Regions from separate parts of the Pseudoalteromonas sp. NS-SX12 genome, predicted to be linked through region 1. Evidence: predicted binding sites of a transcription regulator. Region 1 holds the regulator's gene; each other region holds the start of a gene.
What was found. Region 1 encodes sigma-54, which starts transcription at its own class of promoters, with help from an activator protein. Its sites were predicted from a motif close to GTTGGCACGNNNNTNGNNT; they were not measured.
Positions count from the first base shown of each region.

Region 1 (6,045 bases):
AAACCGCAGAAGTGATTAACCTGATCCCCGTAATCAAGCGCATTGGTGCAAAAATCGTAGGCATGAGTGGCAAACAACACTCAACTCTTGCACAACAATCTAATGTGCATATTTGTATCGCTATTTCAGAAGAAGCCTGCCCTTTAGGACTAGCACCTACAGCAAGTACTACAGCAACCTTGGCGATGGGCGATGCGATTGCTGTTGCATTGCTTGAAGAAAAAGGTTTTACCGCCGATGATTTTGCTTTATCACACCCTGGCGGCAGTTTAGGTAAGCGCCTATTGTTAATGCTTAAAGACATTATGCATCAAGGCGAAGCATTACCTGTGGTAGCTGAAAACACAACGGTTAAAAACGCTCTGTTAGAAATGACAGCCAAAGGGCTTGGTATGACAGCGGTTGTCGACAATAACGGATTACTTTCAGGTATTTTTACCGATGGTGACCTGCGCCGGATTTTAGAACAACGCATTGATATTCACGCTACAGCTATTTCAGAAGTGATGACTAAACAGTGCACAACAGCAAATGAATCGATGCTTGCTGCTGAAGCCTTAAACATAATGGAACAAAAGAAAATAAACGGTTTGCTTGTAGTTGACCAGCAACAACAGCCAATTGGCGCACTTAATATGCAGGATTTACTTAAGGCAGGTGTTTTATGAGTTTAACTACATCACAGCAGCTTTTTAACGAATTATATGCACAAACCAGTGCTGACGTATTTGCAAAAGCAAGCAAAATTAAACTGTTAATTTGTGATATCGATGGCGTATTTTCTGATGGTCGCATTTACCTTGGTAATGATGGCGAAGAACTAAAAGCATTTCATACTAAAGATGGCTTTGGTATTAAGTCGCTTATCAATAGTGGCATACAGGTTGCGGTAATTACTGGGCGCAACTCAAAGATTGTGGAAAACCGTATGAAAAGCCTTACTGTTCAGCATATCTATCAAGGCCAAGAAGATAAAATAGTCGCTTTTAATAACTTAAAACACGCGCTATCACTTGATAACGAAAACATTGCTTATATTGGGGACGATAGCCCGGATTTACCCGTAATGGAATTAGTTGGCTTTGCCGTAGCAACCAATGATGCTCACCCTCTGGTAAAACGCATCGCTGATTATAAAACTACCATGGTAGGCGGTTTTGGCGCAGTAAGAGAACTGACCGATTTAATTATGCTGAGCCAAGACAAAACACTTAGCCACGCAGGTAGTAGCAGCTAATGTCGGCGCGTATTGCACTTACTATACTTTTCACCATTGCCATGGTTTGGCTTTGGTTGCCTTACTTCTTTACACCTAAAGAACCAAAGCCGATTGTTGAAAACGTTGCCAGTATTCCTGATTACATTGCAACCGACTTAAAGCAAACCAACTTTAATGAATCTGGTACTGTTAGCCATAAAGTGATGGCGCGAAAAATGTCGATGTATCAAGATTTAGGTTTTACCCACTTTGAAAAACCGCAATTTACTATTTTTTCAGAACAAGGTGTGTGGCAACTCACAGCCGATGAAGCCACGCTCTACAATAACGAAAAGCTCATTTTGGAACAAAACGTTATTGCCAAAAGTCTAACACCAAATATCATGCTCAATACAATTGAAGCGGCAAGCGTAGAATATTTAATTAATAGCAAACTAATGACTTCTCAATCCGAAGTAAAAATGACAGGTCCGGGACTTGAAATTAAAGGACAAGGCCTCAATGCTAATTTAGAAGAGCAAGTTATTAAGTTAATAAACCATACAAAGACCACTTATTATGACCAATAACATGACGAAATTACTGTCAATCGCTGGACTAGCCCTCACTTTGTGTATCACAAGTGGACACGCTACCGCTGAGCAGATCAAACTTAAGCACCCACTTGAGATTGACGCCGATGAGCAAGCTGCTCGCTTAAAAGAAAATGTCGGTATTTTTCGCCATAATGTACAAATTAAGCATGGCAATATGACCATCACCGCCGATTACCTTGAAGCACATAAACGAGCTGAGTTAGGAGATAACCAGCAATTACTTATTGCCAGTGGTGATCCGGTAAAATTTAGTGCTGAACAAGAAGATGGGTCAATCATTGTCGCAAGTGCTAAAAAAGTCACTTACGATGTGGCTAAATCATTATTTACAATGTCTGGTGGCGCCAAATTTCAACAAAATGGCGACATGATGTCAGCAGATACCATCATCTATGATCGCGCAGCTGAAACAGTGACGTCTAAAAAAGCTGAAAACTCAACTAACCAAGTAAAAACCATCATCAATACGCAAAATGAACAAGGCGGACAATGAGCACATTAATTGCCGAAAAGCTGGCTAAAAGTTACAAATCACGCCAAGTGGTAAAAAATGTTGGTTTAGAAGTGAAAGCTGGCAGTATTGTTGGTTTGCTGGGTCCTAACGGTGCCGGTAAAACCACGACGTTTTACATGATTGTTGGTTTAGTGCCGAGCGACAATGGCGTTATTCGTATTGACGATAATGACATTACATTGCAACCAATGCATAGTCGCGCCCGTTTAGGCATAGGCTATTTACCGCAAGAATCGTCGATTTTTAGAAAGCTTACTGTATATCAAAACATCATGGCGATTCTAGAAACACGCAAAGAACTTAATCGTGTGCAACGCGAAGAAGCGCTCGATGATTTATTAGAAGAATTTAACATTGGCCATATCCGAGATTCACAGGGTATGGCATTGTCGGGCGGTGAACGTCGTCGTGTGGAAATTGCGCGCGCATTAGCCGCAAACCCCAAATTTATCCTGTTAGATGAACCTTTTGCTGGTGTTGATCCTATTTCAGTGATAGATATAAAGAAAATAATTGAGCATTTGAAAAATCGCGGCATTGGCGTGTTAATAACAGACCACAACGTGCGTGAAACCTTAGATGTATGTGAAAAAGCCTACATTGTTTCTCACGGCGAATTAATCGCATCTGGCACGGCTGAAGACGTTTTAAACAACCAAAAAGTACGCGATGTATACCTAGGTGAACAATTCAGACTATAGTAATAGTTATAGGCCTTAAATTTGGAATTGAATTGTTAACTAGCGGCTTGAAATCGAAAGAAGGATTAGAATAACTACATGAAGCAATCTTTACAGCTTCGCCTTGGGCAGCAACTAACAATGACTCCACAATTGCAACAGGCTATTCGCTTGTTGCAACTGAGTACGTTAGATTTGCAGCAAGAAATTCAAGAAGCGCTTGATGCCAATCCTTTACTTGAAGAAGACATTGACTACAGTGACGATAAACAAAACAACGAAAGCACTGAGTCAAACAAAGACGAATCAATAAACGGCGATGATGTTGAAGCAGCGCCAAGCCAAAGTGAAATTGAATCAAGCGACGCACTTAGCAACGAGAATATTTCTGAAGATTTAGCTATGGATGTGTCGTGGGATGATTATATCAGCGCCGCACCAGTTTCTGTCAGTAACGCCCCAGCTCCTGACAACGATACTGTATATCAAGGCTCTACCAGCGAATCATTGCAAGATTACTTGATGTGGCAATTACGCTTAACGCCGTTCAGCGACACCGACGAGATGATCGCAACCACAATTGTTGAAGCGGTAGACGATTCAGGTTATTTAACACAAAGTAGCGAAGAAATTTTAGAAGCGGTACAGCAATCTGACGACCAAGAACAAATTGAACTAGACGAAGTTGAAGCTGTACTTAAACGCGTTCAACTCTTTGATCCTGTTGGTATTGCTGCACGTTCGTTACAAGAATGTTTATTGATCCAGCTCAATCAGTACGACAAAAATACCCCTTGGCTAAACGAAACAAAGAGCGTAATCTCAAACCATATGGAACTTTTGGGATTACGTGATTATCGTACAATAATGAAGAAGGCTAAACTCAAGGAGCCTGAGTTAAAAGAAGTCTTAACATTAATACATAGCCTTAATCCAAAACCAGCTGAAAGCATCATAAAAGAAGAGCCTGAATATGTGGTTCCCGATGTTTCAGTAAAGAAAATTAAAGGACGTTGGCGCGTTGATTTAAACAACGATAGCATGCCAAAGATCCGCGTGAATGAACAATATGCTGCGCTTACTCGCTCGATGAAATCAAGCACTGACAGCCAGTTTATTCGCAACCATTTGCAAGAAGCAAAATGGTTTATTAAAAGCTTAGAAAGTCGCAACGATACTTTATTAAAAGTAGCCAATTGCATTGTTGAACAACAACAGGCATTCTTTGAATATGGTGACGAAGCAATGAAACCTATGGTTTTAAACGACGTTGCCGAAATGGTCGAGATGCATGAGTCGACTATCTCGCGTGTAACAACGCAAAAATACATGCATACACCACGTGGCATTTATGAGCTTAAATACTTTTTTTCAAGCCACGTTAGCACGGAAAATGGGGGTGAGTGTTCATCTACCGCGATTCGAGCACTGATCAAAAAGCTAGTTGCGGCGGAAAATCCAGCTAAACCATTAAGTGATAGCAAGATTACCGACTTACTAGCAGAACAAGGAATTAAAGTGGCGCGACGCACTATCGCAAAATACCGTGAGTCGCTATCCATACCACCGTCTAATCAGCGCAAGAGCCTGATCTAGACCAAATAGAAGGAAAATGCTTATGCAATTAAACTTAACAGGTCGTCACGTAGAAATTACTGATTCTTTAAGAGACTATGTCACTAACAAATTTGCAAAACTAGAGAGGCATTTTGATCATATAAATAACGTGCACGTTATTCTAGATATTGAAAAACTATCACAAAAAGCAGAAGCTACTATGCATGTTAACGGTGGCGAATTGTTTGCCTCTACCGAGCATCAAGATATGTATGCAGCAATCGATGGCCTGGTCGACAAACTAGACCGCCAAGTAATTAAGCACAAAGAGAAACTTTCTCGCCACTAAAATGAAATTAACCGATATTATTGCTGAGGACTGCGCTAAAACCGCGGTCCTTTTTAATAGCAAAAAAAGACTGTTTGAATTTATTAGCGACCTTGCCCATCAGCAAGCCCCTGATATTACTTCTCAAGAGTTTCTTGAAGCCTTGCTGCAACGCGAAAAACTAGGTAGCACGGGTATTGGTAAAGGCCTCGCCATTCCTCATGGCCGCATTGATGGCCTACAAAATACCATTGGCTTTTTAATTGTAAATCAGTCACCTATTCCGTTTGATGCTATTGACGATAAAGACGTTGATATTTTTATCGTACTGCTCATACCAGAACAAAAGTGCCAGCAACATTTGCAGACTTTAGCCACCATCGCTGATAAACTAAAAGATAAGCAGTTTTGCCGTCAACTACGTCACGCTGAAAATAATCATCAGCTATATCAAATCATTAGTAGTGAGGCGAGTTAACTAAGGGAGATCTAAGTGCAACTTATTTTAGTCAGTGGTCGTTCTGGTTCAGGAAAAACAGTCGCTCTCAGAGTATTGGAAGATCTCGGGTACTATGTTGTTGACAATATTCCTGTTAATTTATTGCCTTCGTTGATCCGCTCAGTTTCAGATAAATACGACAAAATTGCAGTGAGTGTTGATGCTCGAAATATGACTAAAGAGCCAGAGGAAATAGAAGAAGTACTCGACTATTTACCTGGTTTTGCAACACCAACCTTATTTTACCTTGATAGCGATGACAGCACGCTAATTAAGCGCTTTTCAGAGACGCGCCGCTTGCATCCGTTATCACTGAATAATATCTCCCTTGAAGAAGCCATTGAAGCTGAGAAAAAGCTGCTCGATCCTATCGCCTCACAAGCGGATATTTTTATCGATACAACAGGCTTAAGTGTTCACCAACTTGCCGATAGCATACGAGAGAAGGTACTCGGTAAAAAATCAAATCAGTTAATTATCACGTTTGAGTCATTCGGTTATAAACACGGTATTCCAAAACATGCTGACTATGTTTTTGACGCCCGCTTTTTGCCAAACCCGCATTGGGAACCAGCACTTAAGCCGTTAACGGGGTTAGACCAACCGGTAATCGACTTCCTTTCTAGCCAGCCTGTGGTTCATAAATTTGCAT
Region 1 is NZ_CM170634.1:1,175,427-1,181,471, reverse strand. It holds gene AC2IOM_RS05630 (KpsF/GutQ family sugar-phosphate isomerase) at 1-668, shown strand, start outside; gene kdsC (3-deoxy-manno-octulosonate-8-phosphatase KdsC) at 665-1,237, shown strand; gene lptC (LPS export ABC transporter periplasmic protein LptC) at 1,237-1,788, shown strand; gene lptA (lipopolysaccharide transport periplasmic protein LptA) at 1,790-2,308, shown strand; gene lptB (LPS export ABC transporter ATP-binding protein) at 2,305-3,030, shown strand; gene AC2IOM_RS05605 (RNA polymerase factor sigma-54) at 3,109-4,605, shown strand; gene hpf (ribosome hibernation promoting factor) at 4,628-4,915, shown strand; gene ptsN (PTS IIA-like nitrogen regulatory protein PtsN) at 4,917-5,372, shown strand; gene rapZ (RNase adapter RapZ) at 5,388-6,045, shown strand, end outside.

Region 2 (6,045 bases), 1.1 Mb from region 1:
CCGATGATGAAGGCTGATTTAATGTTTCTTGTAGTGAGCTAAAAAGTGAATTAATACTAGTAGACAAACTATTAGATTCTTCAGCAAACAAACTGTCAACGCGGGCGGACTCATCAACAAACTGGTTAAAGAAAGCAAGGTTAGACACATCGCGATTTAATTGTTGTTGCGCAAAGTCATTCACTAAGCGGAAAGTTTGCCCAAGTCCAACTTGATTATCAAACAGTGTTCTATGTTCTGTGCGCTCTCGAACATAACCTTCTGTATTGACGTTGGTAATGTTTTTACTGGTAGTTTGCAGTAACTCTGAGCTTGCACGTACACCTGAGTTTGCAATATTAAGTAGATTAAAAGACATTAGTTAGTGCCTCCTAAACTTGTTATCGAACTTTTCATCATATCGTTTACATTTATTCCTGAAGCGACAGCGTTGAGTGCTTGCGTAAATTCAGTGCGCTTTAGCACATCTTTAATTTTGTCTGCATAATTAGGGTCAGTGGCATACCCTGCTTTTTGTAATTCATCGAGATACTGAGATGGGTCTGACGTTGTTTTAAGTGCTGATTGATAGCGTGGGTTTTGCTGTAAAAAGTTAACAAAATCATCAAAACTTTCAGCAATGCTGTTATACGCTCTAAAATTAGATTGTTTTTTAACAGCGACGCCTTGTTCAAATTCAAGCGAAGCTTTAGCAGCTTTATCACCTTGCCATGCGCGGTCAGCTTTAATATTGAAAAAATTATTTGAGCTTTGCCCATCACTTTTAGTAATCACATGTTTTCCCCAGCCTGTTTCAAGCGCAGATTGCGCCAACATAACAGCAGGACTTAACCCTATTTTTTCAGCTGCGCTTTTAGCGTGCTGCCAAAGCTCAGAAACAAACGACTGCTCATTATCAAATGCGGTTTCTTCACCTGTTGTATTTATCTGTTCTGGTGAATCTGTATTTGCGGTATTCAATGAAGGCTTTTGCATTGGCGCAATCTGGCTTGCTGAAAACAAACTTGCAGGGGTGTATTTTCCTGGCGTTGGTGAAAGTTGCTGGACAATAATATCGGCAAGCCCTAATGCACCACTTTGTGAAAGCTCCATAGAAAGCTGTTGATCATGCATATCACGATAAAATTTAACGCTGCTTTCATTAAACGGGCTATCTTCGTCTTCAAATGCTTCGTTGGCTTTACGCATACTTTTAAATAGCATTTGGGTAAAAATAGATTCAAACTGAGCTGCAACTTGCTTAAGCGCCTTTTTATCAGGATCGCCTTGCAGCGCTTCTTGACGTAAAGAATCTAAGTTACTCAAGTCAAAGAAACTTTGTTGATGATTTATGTTGTTACCATCCATAAGTCAGCTCTCATTCAATAAATTGGCTACGAAACACACTGATAAACCAATGCAAAAATCAAGCCAAAGAAATAAAATTAAAGCGCTAAACAAAAAAGCCCTGCAATGCAGGGCTTTGGTAACAATCTGTAAACTTAAATCACAATTAGTTGGCCACTTATTGCGCCCGCCTCTTTCAGCGCTTCAAGTATTGCCATTAAATCACCTGGCGCCGCGCCGACTTCGTTAATCGCTCGCACGAGATCATCTAAACTCGCACCTGGGTCAAACACAAAAGCACGGGTATCATCGCGTGCTACATCAATAATGCTTTGCTCGGTAACAACCGTTTGCCCACCAGCAAGTGCGTTGGGTTGATTAACGTTTTGCTGCTCTGCAATCGTGACAGTCAATCCACCATGAGTGATTGCAGCGGGTTCTAAAGTAACATTTTTACCAATCACGATAGTGCCTGTACGCGAATTAACGATAATTTTTGCGCTGTTATCAGCTGGTTCGAACTCAAGATTTTCTAAAGTAGCGAGGTAAGCTACGCGTTGCGCTGGGTCGCGTGGTGCTAACACTTTAACCGACGCTGCATCCATTGCTGTGGCAGTATTTGGGCCTACTAAATCGTTAATCGTGTCAGACAAGGCTTTTGCAGTAGAAAAATCAGGACGGTGCAGATTAAATGTAATGTGATCACCTTGGTTGAACGGCGATGCGACCGCACGTTCGACAATCGCGCCATTTGGAACACGCCCTACAGTTGGTGTATTTACTAATACCTTGCTGCCATCAGCACCCTCGGCGCCTAGTCCGCTAACCACCATGCTGCCTTGTGCAATTGCATACACATTGCCATCAACGCCCTTTAGAAAGGTTTGAATTAATGTACCACCGCGCAAGCTTAATGCGCTACCAATTGACGATACGGTAACATCGATTGTTTGACCCGGTTTCACAAACGGCGGTAAATCTGCATGTACAGCTACTGCTGCGACATTCTTAATCTTAGGCTTTAAGTTTGCTGGTAACGTGATACCAAAACTGCTGAGCATGGCTTTAAAACTTTGCTCGGTAAAGCTACTTTTTTCACCTGTGCCAGGCAAACCAACAACTAAACCATAACCAACAAGCTGGTTACTACGTACCCCTTCAACAACGGTCACATCTTTAATACGTTCTGCTGTTGTTGGGAAGCTAAAAAGGCTAAGAAGCGCGATAAAACCAATAGCAAAATTACGCATGCGACCTCCTAAAAAGGGTTTAATGGGCTTAAGAAGAACTGAGCTAACCACCCTGCTTCTTGTGCATCTGCCAGCGCCCCTTTACCAGAGTACTGAATACGTGCGTTTGCAATACGGGTAGACATCACCATATTGTCAGCACTAACATCCTTCGGACGAACGATGCCTTCTAAACGAATAAATTCTTCACCGGTATTAAGCGTAAGCCACTTTTCACCGCGAATAACTAAATTACCGTTTGGTAATACACGCATCACATTAACTGAAATATTACCGTTTAGACTATTTGACTGATCTGACTTCGCATCGCCTTTATATGAGCCCTCTGAACCAACACCGTATTGCAACGCATCACCATTGATCGTAACTGCATTACCGCCAAATCCAGTAACCGGTGATAGTGCAAAGTCCGTTTCTCGGTCAGTTTCCGTTTTTGCCGTTTTTGACGCCTGAGTTGATTCACTCAGCACTACGGTAATGATGTCACCTTGGCGCAGCGCTTTTTGGTCTGAATAAAGGTCATTTGAGTAATGTATATTATAAAGTGACCCTGTGTTTACCTGCGACACATCGGTATCTTCAGGATACAGCGGCGCATAATACGGATCATCACGTTCGACGAAGCGGTTTGCTGTTGTCACACAACCGCTTAAAAGTACGCTACCGATCAATGTTAATAGTAACTTACTCATGCTAACCACCTATTAAAGCTGCTGATTAATGTAACTCAACATTTCATCAACCGAAGAGATCACTTTTGAATTCATCTCATAAACGCGCTGCGTCTCAATAAGATTTACCAACTCTTCGGTTACATTCACATTTGATGTTTCAAGAGAGCCCTGCACAATCACACCTAATCCATCCACGCTCGGGTTACCTTGCACAGGTGCACCACTTACTGCGGTTTCTGTGTAGAGGTTTTGCCCCATAGGCTCAAGACCTGATGGATTAATAAAATCAGAAATAGTGAGCTGACCAATTACCGCGTTATCTGCTTGCCCTGCGATACGCACCGACACTTCGCCATCTTGCGATACAATAATCTGCTGTGCATCATCAGGGACGTTCATTTCTGGTTGTAACGGATAACCCGCGCCCGATGTTACGATGCGACCTTCTTCATCTGTGGTAAATTGGCCATTTCGCGTATAGGCAAGACTACCGTCCGGCATTGCAACTTCAAAAAAGCCCTGACCTTGAATCATCCAGTCCATCGAGTTATCAGTTGTTAGCATATTTCCTTGAGAGAAATTCTTTTGCGTAGCAACTACTTTAGAACCCGCCCCTAACATTAAACCCGATGGCAGCTGCGTATCTTGCGATGAGCGACCACCCGGTTGATTAATATTTTGATAAAGCAAATCTTCGAAAATCGCACGGCTTTTTTTGTACCCTACGGTGCTCGCGTTTGCTAAGTTATTTGATATTACAGACGTATCGGTTTGCTGCGCATCGATACCTGTTTTACTGATCCACAATGCAGGATGCATACTAACCTCCAAAAACCATTAATAAATTCGCATAAGAGAACTTTGGCTTTCGTCAATTTTCTCTGCGGTTTTCATCATTTTGACTTGCAACTCAAACTGACGTTGGTGTGAAATCATTCCCACCATCTCATCAACTGGGTTCACATTAGACATCTCTAATGCACCGCTAGTTACTGTCATATTTGGGTCGGCATCCAGTTCCGCCCCATCTTTATTTCTAAACAAGCCATCCAACCCTTTTTCTAAAGGTTGAACACCATACGCACTGACCAACTTTAAGCGGTCGATATCTTCAATAAAATTTGCTGGTGCGCCTTGCGGCCTAACTTGGATCATGCCGTCTTTGGCAATTTGTACTTTTTCAATCGGCACAGGCAAAATAACAGGCCCAGCTTCACCGATTACAGGTAAGCCATTAGCTGTAAATAGCTGGCCTGTTTCACTCATGCGTAAATTGCCTGAACGTGTGTAGGCCTCGTCACCATTTGCATCTTGCACAGCGAGCCAACCGTTTTCACCGACTGCAATATCAAGTTCACGTCCGGTCATAGATAAAGCACCAGCACTCAAACGTGAACCCGGTCTTTCTTCCATCGCAAACACGCGTGTTGGCAAGCCTTCACCAAAAGCCTGCATAGAACGAGCTTGCTCTAAATCAGCTTTAAACGCAGTGGTTTTTGCATTAGCTAAATTATTAGCTTTTACTGCAATGCCCAGCATATTTTGTTTAGCGCCCGATGCAGCGACATAAAGTAATTTATCCATCGACTCGACCTAAAAATGATCACTAATAGTTAGGTAGAGCAAAAATGATGCCAATCGCAATGATTGAAAATTGACGCTATTGAGAAATAACAAATTGAATAAAAAAGGGCTGAAAAATCAGCCCTATAAAGAAGTGAATTACGCTAACTAAATTAGCGGATCTGTAAGATATTTTGTTGCAGTGTTGAGTTAACTTCTAAAGCTCGTGAGTTCGCTTGGAAGTTTCGCTGCGCGGAAATTAAATCAACTAGTTCGTTGGTTAAGTTTACGTTAGATTGCTCAAGCGCACTTGAATTAATCGTACCTAATGTACCCGATCCCGGTTCACCAGCAATTGGTTCACCTGACGTTAAACTTTCTTTCCACGCTGTATTACCTACCTGAGATAAACCTTGTGAATTAGCAAATCGCACCATAGACACTTGGCTAATATAGGTTGAATCACCGTTACTGTATGACGCAACGATCTTACCATCGGTACCAATATCAATACCCGTTAAACGCCCCACCGTCGCACCATCTTGTTCTAATGCTTTAACCTCAAAACGGCTCGCATACTGAGTAGGTTGTTTTTGTGTGGTACCTACTTCGTCGCGCCAATTGATATTTACATCATTCGGAAAAGCTGCACCGTTTGTTAAAAGGTTCGATAAGTTACCCGCTGTTAGTGAAACTGGGTCAAATGTGGTATTAGGCGCAGTCACAGGAGCTTGAGGCAAACCGCTTGAATCAAACGTAAATGTTGCAAGTGGGCCTGCCGGTGGGTTAGTGCCTGTACTATCAAATTCTTGTCCACCTAATGTAGCATGAACGTTCCACTGGTTATTTGTTCCTGTTTTAACGAAGTAAAACTGCATAATGTGCGGTTCACCGAGTGAATCGTATACTGTAGTAGACGTAGATGCGTTAAATGTCGCTGAATCTGTTGGATTAAATGGCGCTACAGTAGGCTGATTTGCACCTGCATCTAAGTTAAATGAGGTATATACATTATTTGTTGCGCGTGGTGCACCTGATGCGTCAGGAATTTGAATAGGAGTTGCCGTACTCAAACTTACCGATGTGGTATCACCGTTCGATGGGTCTACAGGAAAACCACGTAAAAAGTTCCCTTGTGCATCTACAACAAAATTATCTTTGTTAAGTTTGAATGCACCAGCACGCGTATAAGTATAATCTTGCGATGATAATGAATCAGTCATCGCAAAGTA
Region 2 is NZ_CM170634.1:97,524-103,568, forward strand. It holds gene AC2IOM_RS00505 (FlgK family flagellar hook-associated protein) at 1-358, opposite strand, end outside; gene flgJ (flagellar assembly peptidoglycan hydrolase FlgJ) at 358-1,347, opposite strand; gene AC2IOM_RS00515 (flagellar basal body P-ring protein FlgI) at 1,482-2,576, opposite strand; gene flgH (flagellar basal body L-ring protein FlgH) at 2,585-3,268, opposite strand; gene flgG (flagellar basal-body rod protein FlgG) at 3,281-4,069, opposite strand; gene AC2IOM_RS00530 (flagellar basal body rod protein FlgF) at 4,088-4,834, opposite strand; gene flgE (flagellar hook protein FlgE) at 4,987-6,045, opposite strand, start outside.
Region 2: flgJ (flagellar assembly peptidoglycan hydrolase FlgJ) is a predicted target of sigma-54. The motif match lies at 1,397-1,415, and genes of this name have one in related genera.

Region 3 (6,045 bases), 1.1 Mb from region 1:
CAGCACGAGTTGCAAGTAAGTGCTGCAAATCCTATCAATACTAATCGGCAATCTACTATAAAAATTAAGTGTTTAGATCAAAATAATTGGCAAGTTTTTGTGCATGTAAAGCAATTAGAGCTCGTTGAAGTGATTACAGCTGCAAAAGGGATCAGTAAAGGGCAACGAATTACCGCACAACATTTAACCAGCAAGCAAGTTGCAAAACACTTAACGCGTTCGAATCAATTTAAATCGAGTACTAACCTAATAGGTAGCCGCAGTAAACGAAATGTTCGTGCGGGACAAACTATCAACTACAATTATATTTGCACTATTTGTAAAGGCGATAAAATTACTATTTTGGCAAGCTTTAAAGGCATGACAATTAAAACACAAGGTGAAGCGCTTGAAGATGGACGCATAGGCGACAACATTAGTATTCGAAATGTAAAATCTAAAAAGAAAATTCAGGCAAGAGTTTTAAACACTGAGCTGGTAAAAGTCACAATTTAGCGCTGTACTCTAGTAGAAATTTCAGGTTAAATAAGAGGTTACAAATTTAATAAAAATAGTGCATTTTTTATTAAAGGTTGTACCCGAGATGCCGATACATAAGATGTGAAATCTTAGTAGAGAGAACTGTCATGGTTAATCAAATAAATCAAGGCTCAAACAGCCAAGCAAACGTCAGGCTTGAAAGCTCTAAGCAGCAAGCGTCTGAAACTGCTAATAAACAAGTGCAAGTGAATACTGCTACTGCAAAGGCAACTAGCGATTCAGTAAGCATTACACCGCAAGCTCAACAGCTTAAAAAGCTAAATGAAAAAGCGGAGCAATCATCAGGTATTGATGAGAAAAAAGTAAACGAGCTTAAAAAAGCGATCGCTAACGGCGAGTATAAAATTGATGCAGAGAAGCTTGCTGAAAATATCAATAAGCTTGAATTTAAACTTTTCGGTCGATAGTTTATGAATCTAGAACAGATATTAGCGCAACAACTTGATGAGTTGAATACTATGGCTGACATCCTAAAGCAGGAATTAGAAGCGATAGTTGCGCGCGATCATGAATCGTTGATATCTGTTGTTGAAAGCAAAGTTGCATCGTTGCAGTCAATTCAGCAACGTGACCAACACATTGCCAAATTAATTGATCAAGACGGTATTGATAAAGCTGAATATCAGCCAACAATCAACCAAATTAATCAGGTATTAGCTGACTGCAAAAAGCAGAATGACGTGAACCAAGTTGCAGCAAATCAAAGCCAGATTGCTTCACAAAAATTAAAGAATATCTTATTTGGTAAAAGTCATACCGGATACGACAAAACGGGCAAATCTTTCTCTCTACCTAACCCGATTGCTCGCGGGCTAAAAGCGTAATCTGAATTTACTAATAAAAAGTAACCTGCTAGTAGTAGGTTACTTTTTTTACGTTTCTTGGTTTTGTTTGACCAATATATAAGTCATGTACCAATTTCATATCTAGCTCAACTTCTGTTGCATACGTATCACCCACAGCGTAGCTTTTGGTCACTTTCGCACCACGTACAACACCTTGTACACGAACTTTCAAAGTATCATTACTAGCGATTAGGCCTTTAACGCTCGTTTGCGCGTCAACTTTTTGTCCGTAGACTTGTTCCGCGAGCTCACGATAAGCCTCAAGCTTTGATGCCTTCATTGCCATAATCGATTTTTGCTCTGTTGTTGTACCGGGTTGCAAACTGATCGGTGCATACCCTACCGCATACAGCACTGGGTAGTTATCTGGTGTTTGGTATTCATATTCAATATGTTTATCAAACAGTTGGCTACAGCCACCTAATAAATATAAGCTCGTTACCAGAGTTGATGTTTTGAAAATTGATTTCAACATGTTGCCACCATACAAATGCATATTACATTTGAATTAGCAATTTTCGCGCCACTGTATAGTTTGGTACAGAAATTGAATATACAGACTAAGGTTTAAATTGAGATCTGCGCTATGCGACATCTAGTATTACTTCTTTTTATTGTGAGCTTTTCGTCTCATGCAATTTGGTATGAATCAACCGGCCAAGCCAAAATACGCAATGGTAATGTTGAACAAGCTCGAATGATGGCAACCGAAAACGCTATTCAGCAAGCTCTACTTTTTTCAGGTGCGCAAGTTACTAGTCTACAGCAAGTGGTAAATGGCATTTGGCAAACACCAAGTACCCAAGTTTACTCTCATGGAGCAATCGATCAGATTGAAGTAATTGATGAAATTCAATCAGACAACACGCTCTCAATTACACTTAGACTCGATATTTTAGATAATAGCGAGACTTGCCAAAATTCATCGATTAAAAAGAATGTGGCTCTAACAAGAACAGGTTTCAAAACTCCGAGCCATGCAACTTATGGTCAAATTTTTGAATTACCAAAAGCATACAGCGAAAAGCTCGCAAAGCATTTGTATCAGTTTACTCATTTATTCAACACAAAAGCCGATATTAACCGTAAGCTTAATACCAAAAACCTATTTACTGCGCATTTTGATGCCAACTCAAGCGCGCTTATTCAACAAATTGCCGACCAAAATAACAGTCAGTTTGTCTGGATTTCGCAAATAGAAGACTTATCTCTTGGTGAGCAACAGAGTTCATCGTTAGCATTTTGGCAAAATAAAGCTTATGAACGTTTTTTCTCGATTAATACGGCGCTATACAATGGCTTAACTGGCGAACTGCTGAAACAAACACACTACGATACATTTGCCACCTGGCAAACCAAAAAAACAGCCCGTATCGATGTGAACAGTGAAAAATTTTGGACCATGCCTTATGGACAAGCAATATCAGATATCAACTTAAAGCTTGGCCAAGATTTAGCAAGCTATCTTGCCTGTATTCCAGCGCAAGCACGTATTTTAAGCGTCGACCACGATACCGTGATCATTAGCCTTGGCGCTGAGAATAATCTAGTGAAAGGGCAAAAGCTGCAAGTAGCACTGCGCAAAGGGTTTAATCAAAAGCAGCTTATTATTAATACTGATTACCAGTTGAGAGTCACTCAGGTAAATCAAAACACCGCCATTGCCCAAGTGATAGGCGACAAACTCCTGGCAAATGTACAAATTGGTGATTTGGTTACGTTAGCAAGCTTCTAAGGGGCTAGAGCCAAGAGAAGCTTAGCATTTACCTGTTCTATTGCAAAATAACTCGGGTTAAACACGTAACCTTCAAGAAATACGTTAATCACGCGGCTACAAAACAATAAAAGATAGCTCGATTTAAAAGATGCTTGATGACGTTCAAATAACAATTAAAAAAGACGGGTTAAAACTTTATAGACTTTAATGGCGTTCCCGGCAGGAGTCGAACCTGCGACCCTTCGCTTAGGAGGCGAATGCTCTATCCAACTGAGCTACGAGAACAAAATAATTGAGAATATTGCTGTAGTATTTTTGGTTAAAGTGATATCCCTGCGTCATGTAAAATATAAAAAGGTACAAAAATATTTGCCGTAGACTCTGAAAGCTTTGTTCTCGAGTTAACGATTTTTGCATTCACCTCAACCCCTCGCTTTCGCACTATTAGGGTACCAGTTAACACATGCGATACATTTTCAAATTCAAAAGGAGCTCTTTTTAAAGCTGTATTGGATAGTGATAGAACACGATTTAAATTTGGCTCCACAACATTTAAACCAAATTGATGAAGCTGGGTGCTGCATAATTCAGCTAATTGATTTCCTAATTGATTTGATTCTGTCAGTGATTGATTCATTAACACAAAACCACTTGGCACAATACTAATATTGTGAAAGCTTCCAAAGTAGTTACTTCTTAATTGTAACGCTAAAACTTCTGCAAAATCTCCCAAGGTACGATTATGATCATAAGGTCGGAACTCTTGTGTATTAACTGATGCAACTGACGACATTGATTTATGACTACTCAACCCGTCATACTGTTTAGCAAGTTCAATAATGTACTCATCTGTCGGATTAACTTGTTTTTCGTCTTGAGTAGACGTACACCCTAGCGTAATTAATGACGAACCAACAATTGTTAAGATAACCTTGTTCATAAAACTACCTTATCATTAAGCTATTTGATTTTTTTGAAGACTTAAGCGTTTTAATCACATCACGTGGAATAAACCCCTGTGATGTACCAACCACAGCTTTACTTTTTATACCCACAATACGAGCATTAACCAGCACTCCATTATGTTGACTAGTCATAGTGCCGGTCAGTACATAATCAAAATTTTGCCCTTGGTCTAGTTCCATAAAGTCCCGACTTAAAACGAAGTCACCATTTTCTGCAACACGCATATAACTCGTTGCTTTAAAGTCAACAACTGGCACACCAAATAAGTGAAGTTCATGTAAAAAGCTTTCCGTTAATTGGTTACCCAACAAGTCTGAATTCTCATAGTCATCAACATAGATAAAACTGGATACTGCTACTGGTGTTTCTGAGTTAATCATTTTCAAATTTTCTGTCATTTTTAACATCATTTGTTTTGCATAATGATTAACGGTTAGCTCACCACTATCAATCGGTTGGGAAAGTGTGTAACCTTTTAGTGATGTATTTTGATACTGATTATCATCAGCAGAAGTACCACTATTGTCACTGAGCAAAGTACAGCCTGAAATTGATGCCACTAGTGCAGTAATTAAGCGCTTTTTCATCATCGTTACCTCAATAAGAATTGCGATACAAATAGCCATCCCGCAATTGTATTCTTTTCATCGACCAATTTACATTTTTTGCGAGTCTAGTAGAGTGAGAGGACAACACTATATTTGAGCTAGTTTCTACTAGCCGAGCGTTGATTACATAGTCTTTTTCGGTTCCTAAAATACTGCCCAAAACAACATAATCTACCTCTATCCCCTGTTCAGGGTGATAATCAAAATGCTGTTGCTTAGTATTTTCATAGGCCAAGTATTCTTTAGTGCGATGTTCAATCAACCTAATTCCAAGCTGAGAAAACTTAGACATTAAACTTTCTCGAAGCAGCTTGCCCATTTCAATTTCATCTGCACTACTTTTTATAGAAGCACTGTTAAAGTGCATTACAGCAATGCGTTCATTACCTTTAATTGGTTTGACAACACGATTAAGCGAATTTGCAATCTCTTCACTGATACTCGATAACTGTTCTGACTGTAAATTGTCGGCAAGCGGCATTTTATTGCCATGTTCCACTATATTTTCACTCGTTGAACACGCCGACAAAAACAAAAATGCACAAGCCCAAATACTTTTTTTCATAGTTGCTCCTCCACACATAAAAATGCAAGAAACAAGCCATGATTAAATTTTAATATGAGTGCTGTTATTTTTTACTACAAAACAAGATATAGATTTGTGTAACAATGTATCACAATACGCTTGAGCTGAAGTTTTTGAGTCAAACGCACCAACTTGTAGCCTATAATATTCAACATCGTTAATTACTTTTCGCTCAAACTGAAAGTCTAATTTTTCGAATAGGTCTGGATATTTAGCTAAATATTCTTGCTTGTATTTTAACAACGCAGCTCTGTCTGTAATCGAAGCTAACTGAATAGTGAAAGGCAAGTTAATTTGCGTATATTGCTCTTGTGGGTTATCAGTTTCACTTAGCTCTGCAGTATTAGGTTCATCGTCTACAGACTTTCTACTACCAACATTAGAAGCTGCCTCATTAACACGCATACTTTCTTCGGTCATATTTTGTGATGTCAATGCCTTATTATCAACAGTGATATTTTCAGCTTGCTCTTGCTCTACACTATCGACAACAACAGTGCTCGGTTCTAATGATTTTGCGTCATGAGTTTGATTATCAGTAGCTTTCATCGAGTCGCTATTCATTTTTGCGAGCTGACTAATCAGCAATTTTAATTCATTCTCGAGAATAATTAACCTTGCTATAGCCGGTTTTGAATTATTCCATTCTTTTTGTGAATACTCCAATGACGCTAAACGCTCATTAATTTCATTTTTTGTGACATATTCTGGCGCCTTTTCTTGTTTCGACGCACAAGCACCTAAAACTAAAGTAAATAACAAAGTTATTGCTAGCTTTTTCAT
Region 3 is NZ_CM170634.1:107,641-113,685, forward strand. It holds gene flgA (flagellar basal body P-ring formation chaperone FlgA) at 1-495, shown strand, start outside; gene flgM (flagellar biosynthesis anti-sigma factor FlgM) at 627-947, shown strand; gene flgN (flagellar protein FlgN) at 951-1,364, shown strand; gene AC2IOM_RS00580 (LPP20 family lipoprotein) at 1,393-1,860, opposite strand; gene AC2IOM_RS00585 (flagellar assembly protein T N-terminal domain-containing protein) at 1,972-3,120, shown strand; tRNA gene AC2IOM_RS00590 (tRNA-Arg) at 3,311-3,387, opposite strand; gene AC2IOM_RS00595 (FlgO family outer membrane protein) at 3,422-4,042, opposite strand; gene AC2IOM_RS00600 (FlgO family outer membrane protein) at 4,047-4,694, opposite strand; gene AC2IOM_RS00605 (FlgO family outer membrane protein) at 4,666-5,241, opposite strand; gene AC2IOM_RS00610 (SPOR domain-containing protein) at 5,284-6,045, opposite strand.
Region 3: AC2IOM_RS00580 (LPP20 family lipoprotein) is a predicted target of sigma-54. The motif match lies at 1,895-1,913, and genes of this name have one in related genera.

Region 4 (6,045 bases), 460 kb from region 1:
CAATCAACAATGAGGTGATGGTGGAACTAGCTAATAGCAGTAAAAACAGTTTCCACTTAGTTTTAGCATAGGTTTTATAGTGTTTATAAATGCCGCGCAGCACGATATGAAATGCCGCAAATATCATTATTAGCTGGTAAGTGCTGAGAGCTAATGCACCGTGCCAACCAAGTTGAAATATGGGGATTTCTTGGCCGTCAGGTTCTTGAAAAATCCCCCATACACCTAAGAGAGTTACTAAGGCTGATACAAATAAGATCGGCCCTTGGTATCGCCAATAATTAGGACTGGTATTTCGAATGTAACTGAAATTCATAACCGGATTTTGACCTTTTTAAATTGGCAATGTTAAACATGCGATGTATTTATCGTCTTTAAACTCAGCGTTTAACGAGGCGTTTTCGTTATACATTAGCTGTAAGCGTTTAATTAGGTTTTCTTGCCCTGTACCTGTGCTTTCGACTTTATAGGTGCCTGTGTAAATTGGGTTACTTACTGTCACCACAAGTTGGTTTTTTTGTTTAGCAATATCAACAATCAGCAGGCTTTGATCTTGCCTTGGCGCAATACCGTGCTTAATTGAGTTTTCAATTAATGTAAGAATGCCCATAGTCGGGACTTTAATATTTAAGCAGGTTTCATCTACATGCATTTCAATTAACAAGCGTTCTTCAAGGCGAATATGCTCAATATCAAGATAGAATTCACAAATGCGTAACTCTTCTTTTAATTTTACCGTGGGGTGCTTATTCGCTGTTAAGTTGTAGCGAAAAAGCTCATTTAGTTTATCGATTAACTCTTTAGCAAGCTGTTTATCTTCGAAAATCATACCGCGAATACTGTTTAAAGAATTAAACAAAAAATGCGGATTAAGCTGACTCATTAATAATGCGATCTGACTTTGCTTAAGTTGTGTTTTAACTTGGAAGCGACGTTTTAATGCTGACAACGGTAGATAGCAAAACAACCAAAAAAGAAATGCACCGAATTGAGACTTTAATTTTTGCGAAGAGGCACGATCAATCGCTTCTTGGTCTCCATTATGAATTTTCTCAAGTTCTTCTCGCGCTTTTATGTGTGCTTTGTCAAACCCTTCTTTAAAACCTTTTTTAAATTCAGATTTTGCTGTCGCATTAGTTGATGTTTCGTCTTGAGTGTCTGTGTTTTCTTCAACTTCGCTATCTGTTTTAACTTGATTAAGCGGGTCTTTATCGGGGTTTGCTCGATAATAGGCAATTTCGTTATCAATCGGCACAAACATGTCTCTGCTTATATCGCGAATGCTCTTGGCTATAAATGAGCCGACAGTAACAAAGACTAAGCCACAGATGAACACTTTCATAAATCCGGCTTCTTTGTTGCGTAAGAAATTAATAGGAGCGCGAATCAAAAAGTGAGTAACAAGAAAGAAGCTTAAAGTGCGTATGCCTGCATACGCGAATGTGTTTGCAAGGCCATGCATTTCCTTGTCGGTGTCTATATTTGACAGCCCGCCAAGTAATAATATGAGAGCAATTAAAGCTTGGATAACCCAATAAGCCATTTGCTTATATATCCTTTGTTATTGTTTTTTATTCCATTGAGTTAGTACGGCTCAGCATAACAGCTAACTCAGACATAGCATATTGTGTCAAAAACGGTCACCAAAGCAAGTTTTTGCTGTTTCATTTTTTGCACCAAAACGTTCACAAACCCACTATTGCTGCACCTTTGTGGTGCGTTAACTTTGTTGTAACACATTGTAAATTACATAACTTTATGAATTAGATAAAAAAATATTATTGGCATAAAGGTTGGATTTAGTAAGTACAAATAAAAAACAACAACAGGTACACGTTATGAAAATGATCAGCGCCATTATTAAGCCATTTAAGCTTGATGATGTTAGAGAAGCGATGTCAGATCTTGGCATTGAGGGCATGACAGTAGTCGATGTGAAAGGTTTTGGACGTCAACGCGGGCACACTGAGCTATATCGAGGCGCAGAGTACCAAGTTGATTTTATTCCAAAAATTAAAGTCGAAATTGCAACGCAAAGTGACAATGTTGACCGCGTGGTTGAGGCGATTACCAATGTGGCACAAACCGGCAAAATCGGTGACGGCAAAATTTTTGTCTATGACCTAGAGCAAATTGTTCGTATTCGTACGGGCGAGTTAGACGAAGCGGCAATTTAAGGGGAATGTCATGGAAAACACAGTAGTTGAATTAAAGTTTGCGCTCGATACATTTTACTTTTTAATGTCTGGCATCTTAGTAATGTGGATGGCTGCGGGTTTCGCAATGTTAGAAGCGGGCCTAGTACGCTCTAAAAACACCACTGAAATTTTAACTAAAAACGTCGCGCTTTACGCGATTGCATGTACGGTTTATCTGATTGTTGGTTACAACATTATGTATGTTGATAATGCCGAGGGTGGTTTTTTACCGTCATTGGGCATGCTGATTGGTACTGAAGCGGCAGATGCTGATCATGCATTGCAATCAGACTTTTTCTTCCAAGTTGTGTTTGTTGCAACGGCAATGTCGATTGTTTCAGGTGCAGTTGCTGAGCGCATGAAGTTATGGTCTTTCCTTGTTTTTTGTGTGGTGTTAACTGGTTTTATATACCCATTAGAAGGTTACTGGACTTGGGGCGGTGGCTTCTTATCAGAGATGGGATTTGTTGATTTTGCAGGTTCAGGTATCGTACATATGGCGGGAGCAGCGGCTGCGCTTGCCGGTGTATTATTACTGGGTGCACGTAAAGGGAAGTATGGTAAAAATGGTGAAATCTACCCAATTCCGGGGTCTAATTTGCCGCTTGCAACATTAGGTACATTTATTCTTTGGATGGGTTGGTTTGGTTTTAATGGTGGTTCGCAATTGCTGCTATCAGACAAAGAAAATGCCACAGCAGTGAGTCAAATCTTACTTAACACGAATGCGGCAGCGGCTGCTGGCGCAATTTCAGCACTATTACTTTGTAAAGTGTTATGGCGTAAAGCTGATTTAACTATGGTATTGAATGGTGCACTTGCGGGTCTTGTGGTAATTACTGCAGAACCTGCATCGCCAAGCCCGTTACTTGCGGTGCTAGGTGGCGCGCTTGGTGGCAGCTTAGTTGTGTTCAGCATTGTGGCATTAGACAAAGCTAAAATCGATGACCCAGTGGGTGCGATTTCAGTTCACGGTGTATGCGGCTTCTTAGGCCTTATGCTAGTGCCGTTATCAAATAGTGATGCGACATTTGTAAATCAGTTAATTGGCGCAGTAGTAATCTTTGCCTTCGTGTTTGTGAGCTCATTTATTGTTTGGGCGGTACTTAAGAAAACCATGGGTATTCGGGTTGGCGAAGAAGAAGAAATTAATGGTATGGACCAGCACGATTGTGGTGTAGATGCGTACCCTGAGTTTGTTACCGTACGAGGTAATATCTAACCAACTAGCTTGATTGAAGTTGTAAATATGTGAAAGCTCAATGCCTAATGGCGTTGGGCTTTTTTATTTGTAATATTATTCTATGCTTAGTACTGGTGCTATTAACGTGTTTAAACTATGAAAATAGACTTACTAATTGCGGAAGACGATATTTGTTTAAATGATCTTGTTGCCTCAAGTTTGACCGATGAATACTTAGTGTCGCAAGCGTATAATTTGGAGCAAGCGAAAGCCTTGTGCGATAAGTCTCAATTTAGTGTCATTGTTTTAGATTATCACTTTCCTGACGGCGATGGGGTTGAGCTTATTCATCATGTGAAAAAACAAGGCAATAACCCAATTATCGTGTTTTTAAGTGCCTCTGAAGAACTGGATACCAAAATGAATGCATTCAATGCAGGTGCCGCAGACTGGATTGATAAGCGTTCATTTATCCCCCCTTTATTATTAATCAAAATTAAAAAAGCACTGGCTAACCGGCAAGAATTTGATGCCCTAAAAGAGGCTGAGCAACAGGCAAACACAGCAGTATTTTCTGCGATGTCAGATTCCTTTATGTGGGGTAATACGGCAAGAGCGATTCAAGGTTGCCTTTCTTGCACTAACTACAACGAGTTTTTAGTTCATATTTTTTCGTACTTACAAAGTTTAGAGCTCACGGCATCGGTTGCGTATAGCGAAAATAGTCAGATAAGTTACTGGGATAGTCCTTATGCACGTGCATGTGGTATGGAAGAAGATCTTTTTAAATTAGTAATGCAAAAAGACGAACGTATTATTAATGCTGGGCGTCGATATTTTTTCAAAGACAGTTATATCTGTATTTTGATTAAAAATATGCCTGAAGACGAAGTACGAAAAGGGCAAATTTTAGACGTGGTAGCGGCCTATATTGAATGTGCAAATCATCAAGTTAATATGCTTAATCAAGAATACGTAAAACAACTGTATTTTAAAAAAATTGCGTTTGAATTAGATGATTTACAGCAAAAAATGGGACTTTTTACAGAACAAACTCAGCAAATTCAGAGCCACCAATCACTTAAGTTTTTTGAAATTTTTAGCCAACTTGAACTCACCAACGACGAAGAAAGTAAGTTAACTGAAGTAACTGATGACACGTTAATGAAGTTTGAAGAGCTCGCTTATAGTCATGTAAATATTATCAATAGCTTAAATAACGTGATTAAAGATTTTAAACGCCAATTATCTTAATCGGCTTTTAGCGGAAATGTTTCGATTGGTATATAGCGTAACTGGTTGTTAATGCGCGTCGAGTGAAAGAGTTTAAATTCACTATAGGTCACGTCAAACGGCGTGATTTTTCGTATTATTTGCGGAGGCTGTTTGCAGTTTCGTATTAGCGTAACGTGCGGGTGATAGGCAAACGGGTTAGTGTAAAGTTGCAGTTTTTCACCTTCATCGCGTAATGTATTGGCAAGCTGTGTTAATGAGTTGGGTTGGCTTGTTGGTTTTAAATAAAAAATTCCACTATTTTGCCAAAAGCTTGTCTCTTCAAAGCGCAAACTAAATGGTGAAACCGATAAACAGCGTGCAAATTCAATTAAAGCCTCTTGTGTTTTAATTGGCACATTCGGTAAAAACGCTAAGGTTAAGTGCAAATTACTTTTTAATATAGGCTTACGTTTGCTTTCAACTTTTGATACTAACCAATTGAATATTTTAGATTTATCTTCTTCGCTAAAATCTAAGCCAAAAAATAGCCGTTTATTTTCTTGATTTTTATCTGTCATCTTTTAATATTTGCTTATGCGTATATATGTTTAAGCGAATTTATGGTTGTAGCACAATTTCACAAAGCACTCAGTGAACAGACTCGCCTTCGAATTATGGCTCTTATTTTAGAGCATAAAGAGGTATGTGTCTGTGATCTTGTTGCCGTTTTAGATATGCCACAAGGTACGGTTAGTCGCCATTTAAGTTATTTAAAAAAGTCTGGGCTTGTACAGTCAGTTACTCGCGGTACATGGCGTTATTATCAATTAAGTGAATCGCTCAGCCAGCCGCTGTTAGCGATATTGAAATTAACACTCGACACACTAAATAGCGATTGCCAAGTGCAACGTGATTTAACTTCTTTCAAACCTTCAAATTGTTAGGCTGTTTATTATGAAAATTGCGATTAATGGCTTCGGTCGTATGGGTAAATTATTAGCACGTATCGTGTTAGCTGAGGCAAACCATCAGTTGGTTTATATTAATGATCCCGCTGCAACAAACGAGGCGATTGCCCACTTGTTAGCGTTTGACTCAGTTCAAGGACGTTTTAAAGACAATGAAATTCATGCAGATGACAGCCATTTATATGTCGCTGAGCAGAAAATTAGCTTATTGCATGAGTCAAAGTTAACCGATCTACCTGTTGATAATATTGACTTATTGATTGACTGTTCGGGGCTTTACCGTAAATCGGAGCTATTTCAACCTTTGTTAGATAAAGGGTTAGCGCGTGTTCTTGTTTCTTGCCCAGTAAAAGACGAAGGCGCGATTAATTTAGTCTATGGCGTAAATCATGATTTGTACCAAGCAGATAAACATAAAGTGGTTACGGCAGCGTCGTGCACAACCAATTGCCTTGCGCCTGTTGTAAAGGTATTAAAAGAA
Region 4 is NZ_CM170634.1:1,638,365-1,644,409, forward strand. It holds gene AC2IOM_RS07655 (histidine kinase) at 1-316, opposite strand, end outside; gene AC2IOM_RS07660 (sensor histidine kinase) at 335-1,543, opposite strand; gene AC2IOM_RS07665 (P-II family nitrogen regulator) at 1,839-2,177, shown strand; gene AC2IOM_RS07670 (ammonium transporter) at 2,188-3,420, shown strand; gene AC2IOM_RS07675 (response regulator transcription factor) at 3,538-4,635, shown strand; gene thpR (RNA 2',3'-cyclic phosphodiesterase) at 4,632-5,174, opposite strand; gene AC2IOM_RS07685 (ArsR/SmtB family transcription factor) at 5,217-5,540, shown strand; gene AC2IOM_RS07690 (ArsJ-associated glyceraldehyde-3-phosphate dehydrogenase) at 5,551-6,045, shown strand, end outside.
Region 4: AC2IOM_RS07665 (P-II family nitrogen regulator) is a predicted target of sigma-54. The motif match lies at 1,781-1,799, and genes of this name have one in related genera.